Zobellia alginiliquefaciens: one gene and its partner. The protein of the gene in region 2 interacts with the protein of the main gene of each other region in a pairwise test. Links are inferred from orthologs where the notes say so. Each region holds a gene or a part of one and is shown on either strand. Other genes may lie near its edges.

The links. Proteins that work in one complex are often made in the same cells at the same time.
Region 1: the proteins of trhO (region 2) and rplL interact in binary tests that used the Escherichia coli proteins (3 or more experiments, as listed by UniProt). The link is inferred for Zobellia alginiliquefaciens from one-to-one orthologs.

What each region holds. Positions count from the first base shown.
Region 1 is NZ_CP119758.1:3,289,660-3,292,509, reverse strand. It holds rplL (50S ribosomal protein L7/L12), read right to left. Parts: upstream 1,690-2,850; coding sequence 1,312-1,689; downstream 1-1,311. Other genes in the region: rplA (50S ribosomal protein L1), read right to left, coding at 2,284-2,850; rplJ (50S ribosomal protein L10), read right to left, coding at 1,740-2,255; rpoB (DNA-directed RNA polymerase subunit beta), read right to left, coding at 1-1,167. UniProt on the Escherichia coli protein: The binding site for several of the GTPase factors involved in protein synthesis (IF-2, EF-Tu, EF-G and RF3). Is thus essential for accurate translation.
Region 2 is NZ_CP119758.1:1,833,387-1,838,920, reverse strand. What follows is about bases 1,355-4,133. They hold trhO (oxygen-dependent tRNA uridine(34) hydroxylase TrhO), read left to right. Parts: upstream 1,355-2,117; coding sequence 2,118-3,149; downstream 3,150-4,133. Other genes in these bases: P0077_RS07810 (MFS transporter), read right to left, coding at 3,153-4,133; recA (recombinase RecA), read right to left, coding at 1,355-1,503. Also shown: P0077_RS07825 (hypothetical protein), read right to left, coding at 1-343; more of recA, read right to left, coding at 496-1,354; more of P0077_RS07810, read right to left, coding at 4,134-4,322; P0077_RS07805 (PSP1 domain-containing protein), read left to right, coding at 4,497-5,534. UniProt on the Escherichia coli protein: Catalyzes oxygen-dependent 5-hydroxyuridine (ho5U) modification at position 34 in tRNAs, the first step in 5-carboxymethoxyuridine (cmo5U) biosynthesis.

The sequences.
Region 1 (2,850 bases), 1.5 Mb from region 2 along the record:
AATAATAGTTATGATATCTTCTTTAGTCAAGACCTGCTTGTCCATTCCAATATCCAACTGTAATTTTTTATTCATTCTATAACGACCAACTTCACCTAAGTTGTAACGTTGATCAGAAAAGAATAATTTATCTATAATACCACGAGCAGTCTCCTCATCGGGCGGCTCGGCATTACGTAATTGACGATAGATATGCTCAACAGCTTCTTTCTCTGAATTTGTTGGATCTTTCTGTAATGTATTGTGAATTATAGAATAATCTGATTGCGCATTACTCTCCTTATGAAGAAGAATAGTTTTAACATCAGTATCCAATATTTCAGCAATATGATCTTTTTCTAAAACAGTATCACGATCAATAACTATTTCGTTTCTTTCAATAGAAACAACTTCGCCCGTATCCTCATCAACGAAATCTTCATGCCAAGTGTTCAAAACCCTAGCGGCCAATTTACGTCCTAATACTTTTTTAAGACCTGCGTTTGAAACTTTAACCTCTTCAGATAGGTCAAAAATCTCAAGAATATCTTTATCTCTTTCAAAACCGATAGCTCTAAAAAGAGTAGTTACCGGCAACTTCTTTTTACGATCAATGTACGCATACATTACACCGTTAATATCTGTTGCAAATTCTATCCACGAACCTTTAAACGGTATTACTCTGGCAGAATATAACTTGGTACCGTTTGCGTGAAATGACTGACCGAAGAAAACACCAGGTGAACGGTGCAACTGAGAAACTACAACTCTTTCCGCTCCGTTGATAACAAATGTACCACTTGGCGTCATGTAAGGTATAGTACCCAAATACACATCTTGCACGATAGTTTCAAAATCTTCATGCTCAGGATCGGTACAGTATAATTTTAATCGTGCCTTTAACGGAACACTATAAGTAAGACCACGCTCTATACATTCTTGGATAGAATATCTTGGCGGGTCTATGAAGTAATCTAAAAATTCAAGTACGAACTGGTTTCTTGTGTCCGTAATAGGGAAGTTTTCCATGAAGGTATTGTACAAGCCTTCATTGCCTCTTTCATCAGATTTTGTTTCTAGCTGAAAAAAGTCTTGAAACGATTTAATCTGGATGTCCAAGAAATCCGGATAATCCGGTGTGTTCTTAGCGGATGCAAAATTTATTCTCTCAGTCTGTTGTGTGAACATCTATGGACAGTATTTTGAACGTGAATACTAAATTGGGGTCGTATACCTCATCATATACGTGGGTCTTACTTGTATAAAAAGGCTTAGGTCTAGCTCCGCTAGAAGCGAAGAAAGACCTAAACCAAATTGTTATGGTTGCTGATACTATTTAAGCTCAACTTCCGCTCCTGCTTCTTCCAAAGATTTTTTGATTGCTTCAGCTTCGTCTTTAGAAACACCTTCTTTAACTGCTTTTGGCGCGCTATCAACAATGTCCTTAGCATCTTTCAATCCAAGACCTGTTAATTCTTTTACCAATTTAACTACAGCTAGTTTAGAACCACCTGCTGCTGTTAATACTACGTCAAATTCAGACTTTTCTTCAGCGGCTTCACCAGCTTCACCAGCACCACCAGCGGCAACAGCTACTGCAGCAGCTGCAGGCTCGATACCATACTCATCTTTTAATATATCTGCTAACTCGTTTACCTCTTTTACGGTTAAGTTAACCAATTGTTCTGCGAAATCTTTTAAATCTGCCATTTTTACTATCGTTTAATAAATTTTTAAAATATACTTAGTTTAGTGCGTACTTATCTTTCTGATAATGTCTTAAGGATACCTGCCAGTTTACCACCGCCAGATTTAAGTCCAGAAATAACATTCTTAGCAGGAGATTGTAATAACCCAATAACCTCACCAATCATTTCTTCTTTAGACTTGATGCTTACAAGCGCATCCAAATTCTCATCACCAACATATACTGATTCTTCTACATAGGCTCCTTTCAACAGAGGCTTATCAGACTTTTTTCTAAAGTTCTTTATAAGCTTTGCAGGAACATTACCTACTTCCGAAAACATCAATGAAGTATTGCCCTTAAGCACTTCAGGAAGTTCTCCGAATTCTTTATCAGAAGCTTCCATTGCTTTTGCAAGCAATGTATTTTTGACTACCGCCAGTTTAACATTAGCCTTAAAACATGCTCTTCTCAAATCTGAGGTCTGCACTGCGTTCAAGCCTGAAATATCTGCTAAATAAATAGTAGCGTTTTCACCCAACTGTGAAGTCAAATCCTGTATTACGATTGCTTTTTCTTCTCTTGTCATACTGTAAATTTTGAACTACCCAGTTCGATTAAACTGTTTTTGGATCCAATTGAACACTAGGACTCATAGTGCTAGACATGAAAATACTTTTCATATACACACCCTTTGCAGCAGCAGGCTTCATTTTCACTAGAGTGTCCAACAACTCTCTAGCATTTTCCTCCAATTTCTCAGCAGAGAAAGAAGCTTTCCCCACAGCAGCATGAACGATTCCCGTCTTATCTACCTTAAAGTCGATTTTACCAGCTTTTACATCAGTCACCGCTTTAGCGACATCCATAGTAACTGTTCCTGTTTTTGGATTAGGCATAAGACCTCTTGGTCCTAAAACTCGGCCCAAAGGCCCTAATTTACCCATTACGCTTGGCATAGTGATGATAACATCAACATCTGTCCAACCGCCTTTAATTTTATCCAAATACTCATCCAATCCTACAAAATCAGCACCGGCCTCAGTAGCCTCTGCTTCTTTATCTGGTGTTACCAAGGCCAAAACCTTAACATCTTTACCTGTACCATGAGGAAGCGTTACAACCCCACGTACCATTTGGTTTGCTTTTCTTGGATCTACACCCAAACGCACCGCCAAATCTAC
Region 2 (5,534 bases):
CGGTATAAAGAACTTCAAACTGAAATAAATCTTCAATTTCATCATTAGCCTCGGCGCAAGAATCTTTCTCTAAAGCAATACCAATGGCAGAAACGGTCCTAATTTGACTAGTGTCCGTAAAAGAACGGGTCACATCAAACCGATCAAATAAATTACAATCGTTAGTTCTTAGAATGTTAACGTTTACGTCATATACTTCTCCGAGTTCAAAGGTATCGGGCAAGGTGGCTCCTGTAATTTCTAAAGGCGTATACTTAAAGTTTATATCGTCATCATTTAAACTACAAGATACTGTAGTTAGCGCACATGCAATTGTTAAAAGCTTAAGGTACAATTTACCCATAGTATTCAAATTTTTTATAATAGATGGAAAATTGTTACAAGGGTTGCGTGAAGTATTCTTAAGCTTAGGTTAAAGCGTTGCGCCGTTATTATACGATTATCAATAGTCGTATAATAACGGCGCAAGGTACTCTTAAAAGAAGATGTTCCTAATTATTCTTTTAGAGCTTTAATAGCAGCTCTGATTTTTCCGTCCAATTCTTCAAAAAGTTCTGGGTTGTCTAATAACAAGGACTTTACGGCATCACGGCCTTGTCCTAGTTTTGTGTCTCCATAACTGAACCAAGAACCGCTTTTCTTAACGATTTCATACTCCACGCCAAGGTCGATTATCTCTCCGACTTTAGAGATTCCTTCGCCATACATAATATCAAACTCAGTAGTTCTAAATGGTGGTGCAACTTTGTTCTTCACAACTTTTACACGGGTTTTGTTCCCTTGAACATTACCATCAGTATCCTTAATTTGTGTAGATCTACGAATGTCAAGTCGAACCGAAGCGTAGAATTTTAATGCGTTACCACCAGTAGTTGTTTCAGGGTTACCGAACATTACGCCAATTTTCTCACGTAACTGGTTAATGAAGATTACGGTACAATTGGTTTTACTGATAGAACCGGTAAGCTTCCGAAGTGCTTGTGACATTAACCTTGCGTGAAGCCCCATTTTAGAGTCTCCCATTTCACCTTCAATCTCACTTTTAGGGGTCAACGCAGCAACGGAGTCAATAATAACAATATCAATAGCACCCGAACGAATCAAGTTATCGGCAATTTCCAATGCTTGCTCACCATTATCCGGTTGAGAAATAATCAGGTTGTCAATATCAACACCTAGCTTTTGCGCATAAAAACGGTCAAAAGCGTGCTCTGCATCAATAAAAGCTGCAATTCCTCCGTTTTTTTGAGCTTCGGCAATAGCGTGTAAGGTCAAAGTGGTTTTACCCGATGATTCCGGACCGTAAATTTCAATGACTCTACCACGTGGGTAACCACCTACGCCTAAGGCTATATCTAGGCCTAATGAACCGGAAGGGATGATTTCAACATCTTCCACCACTCTATCGCCCATTTTCATTACGGCACCTTTTCCGTAAGTCTTATCTAATTTATCTAAGGTTAACTTAAGGGCTTTTAGTTTTGCATCTTTTTCCGAGCTCATATTTTCTTTTTTTTAAGGGATGCTAAATTAGCATTTCTTTTATCATAATGCCAGTTCTGCCATTCATTTTCTAAAAATAGGCAGCTAGTTTTTTGTGTGTTCGCAATGCGTTAAAATTTATATAAATAATATAAAGGTTGGTAAGGAATCTGTTTGTTACACGTCTAAAACATAAGTGTTTATTAAAAAAGTTGTTCCTATTACGCAACCTTGAAGGCGGTGTAGTATCTTATTGAAAATATTGTTCCGGTAATTAATCGGAAACTAACTCAAATAAGTGCCCCCTTTTTAGTTTTAGGGGACAATGGTGATCGTTTCCTTTTTTAATGTTCTTTAAAGATGCTATGAAGAAGAAAAATTGGAACGGTCAATAAAGAGCCTTGATTTTGTCAGGGCTCTTTTTTATTTTTTACTCGATAATCAAGTTGAATATTCCAATGCTTTACTTGAAATCTAAGTGTATTCTATTTTATTGTTTCTTGGATCTACCCAAGGTAGTTTACGGTTGATGTGTGTCTTTTTGCTTCCGTTCTACCGTTATTAAAAAAATCCTCAATATTTCTTATCTTTGCCCACTTAAATTATTCTTTACAAACTTAAAACATTGGTATAGCATGCAACTGTACAATAACTTAAGTGCAAAAGAAAGAGCGGCACTTATTGAAGAAGCCGGTCAAGAACGTTTGACTATCTCTTTCTACAAATATGCACAGATCGGTAATCCGGAAATATTTAGAAATCATCTTTTCATCAGCTGGAACGAATTGGACGTTCTTGGGCGAATTTACGTAGCTCACGAAGGGATAAATGCCCAATTATCCGTACCTGCCGAAAATTTTGAAGAATTTAAAACCCATTTGGACAGTATTTCTTTTTTGGAAAATGTTCGACTTAACATCGCCATAGAGCAAGACAATCTCTCTTTCTTAAAACTAAAGGTAAAAGTGAGAAAAAAGATTGTGGCAGATGGTCTTGTTGATACTACTTTTGATGTTACCAATAAAGGAATACATGTTGGTGCTGAAAAATTCAATGAACTTATAGAAGACCCGGATACGGTATTGGTGGATATGCGTAATCACTATGAGAGCGAAATTGGTCATTTTAAAAATGCTATTACCCCAGATGTTGATACGTTCAGGGATTCATTGGATATTATTGAAAAAGACCTTGCGGACCATAAAGAGGATAAAAAGCTGGTCATGTACTGCACAGGGGGTATACGGTGCGAAAAGGCCAGTGCCTACTATAAACACAAAGGTTTTAAACAGGTTTACCAATTAGAGGGTGGCATTATAGATTATACCCGCCAGGTAAAAAGTAAAAATCTTGAAAATAAATTTTTAGGTAAAAACTTTGTTTTTGATCACCGGCGCAGTGAACGGATTTCCGATGATGTGATCGCAAGCTGTCACCAGTGTGGTAAACCATGTGACAACCATGTAAATTGTGCTAACGAAGCTTGTCACCTTTTGTTTATTCAATGTGATGAGTGCGCCCAAAAGATGGACAATTGCTGTTCGGACAGTTGTCAAGAAATAAATGCCTTGCCTTTTGAGGAACAGAAAGAACTGAGAAGAGGAAAAGGGGCTAGCAACAAGATTTTCAAAAAGGGAAGGTCAGAAGTCTTAAAGTTTAAAAAGTAAGATTTAAATTTTCTTATCCCCAAAACCCAGATGGACTATTAGTGATACAATTGAAAGGATTAGACCAAGAGTGGATACACCCATCCATTGGTAGTGCTGCCACGCGTAAGCGCCTAACACGGTTCCAAGGGCACCTCCTAAGAAAAAGATAACCATATAAACTGTATTTACACGGTTACGGGCGTTCTCATTTCGGGAGAATATAATGTTCTGATTGGCAATATGAAGTGATTGTTGGCCAAGGTCTACCAGGATAACACCAATTATAATGCCTATGATGGAGTGATGGGAAAACAAAAATACCGCCCAAGAGAGAATTAAAACTAAGGTAGATATAATAACAATTCGGTTTTTGCTCATACGGTCGCTTAGTTTTCCTACTACTGTGGCTGCTAATGCACCTACCACTCCAATAAGGCCAAACATACCGGTAATACCACTTCCATAGCCAAAATTATCCTCCATTAGAAAAACTAAAGTCGTCCAAAAAGCACTCAGCCCTGCAAATGAAAGTCCGCCTCTTACTGCTGCAAGTCGCAATGGAGGTTCGGTTTTAAAGAAATGAATTAATGATTTCATCAAGTCTTTATAACTGCCCTCATAAACAGGTTTGATCTGTGGCAATTTTAATTTTAAAACAATAAAGAGAATGAGCATCATTGCCGTGGCTACAAAATACATGGTGCGCCAACCGAATTGCTCCCCTACAAAACCGCTAATGACACGGCTTGCTAAAATACCTATTAACAATCCGCTCATAACTATGCCAATGGCGCGCCCCCTATTTTGCTCATTGGATAATTGTGCTGCCATAGGAACGAACAATTGAGGCAGGGCAGAGGTACACCCAATAAAGAAACTGGCAATAACAAGGAGCCATAATGAAGTAGAGAATCCTGCAGCCAATAGGGATAACAGCATGAGGACAAAATCGATTTTCAATATTTTTTGATTGGATATCATATCACCCAAAGGGACTACAAAAAGTAACCCAAATGCATAGCCCAACTGAGAGGCCAGTGCAATATTGCTCACTGCAGATTCCGTAACCCCCAGACTTACTGAAATCATGTGCAGCAAAGGTTGGTTGTAATAGAGGTTTGCCACAATTAAGCCAGCCGATAGGCTCATGAGATAGAGAACGGTATTGCTTAGGTATTTTTGTTTTTCCATAAATCTGAGCATCTATTTTTTTGAACATAGAGCTTACGAGCACAAAGGAACGAAGAACCCGCCTAAGTGAGATAACTTTCTATCACATTAAAAATTTAGTACCTTTACATATAAAATTAGTACGAACCTTATTTGGTCAAAAACCCCCGTTTAGACCAAACCAACATATAAAATATGGGCTGTAGCAGTTGTTCGACCGGTAAGGACGGACAACCTTCTGGTTGCAAGAATAATGGAACTTGTGGTACCGATGGTTGTAATAAATTAACCGTCTTTGATTGGCTTTCCAACATGTCGCTTCCTAATGGTGAAAAGCCGTTTGATTGCGTAGAAGTTCGATTTAAGAACAGTAGAAAAGAATTCTTTAGAAATAGCGAAAATTTATCATTATCAATAGGCGATATTGTGGCGACGCAGGCACAATCGGGTCACGATGTGGGTATGGTTACCCTTGTTGGTGAATTGGTAAAAGTGCAAATGAAACGAAAGAAGGTGAATTTCAAAGATGAAAACCTTCCGAAAATTCATAGAAAAGCATCGCAGAACGATATTGATAAATGGCAAAAGTGCCGTGACAGAGAGGAAGGAATAAAGAAGCGTGCAAGAGAGATAGCGATTATTCTGAAGCTTCAAATGAAGATTTCAGATGTTGAATTTCAAGGTGATGGTTCCAAGGCCACGTTTTATTATACGGCAGAGGATCGTGTTGATTTTAGGCAGTTAATCAAAGATATGGCCAAGGCTTTCGGTATTAGAATCGAGATGCGCCAAATCGGGTATCGGCAAGAAGCCCAACGTTTAGGTGGTATAGGTTCTTGCGGTAGAGAATTATGTTGCTCTACTTGGTTGACCGATTTTAGATCCGTAAGTACCTCTGCAGCCCGTTACCAACAGTTATCATTAAATCCACAAAAATTGGCTGGCCAGTGTGGAAAACTCAAGTGTTGTTTAAACTATGAGTTAGATATGTATTTGGATGCGCTTAAAGATTTCCCTGCACAAGACACTAGGTTATTTACTGAAAAAGGACTCGCATTCTGCCAAAAAACAGATATTTTCAAAGGAATGCTCTGGTTTTCCTATAAAGATGACCCGGCAAATTGGCATACGTTGACCAAGGAGCAGGTTCAGGAAATTCTTACCAAAAATAAAAAGAAAGAAAAAGTTGCCAGCCTAGAGGAATATACGGTAGATAATTTCGTTAAGGAAGAA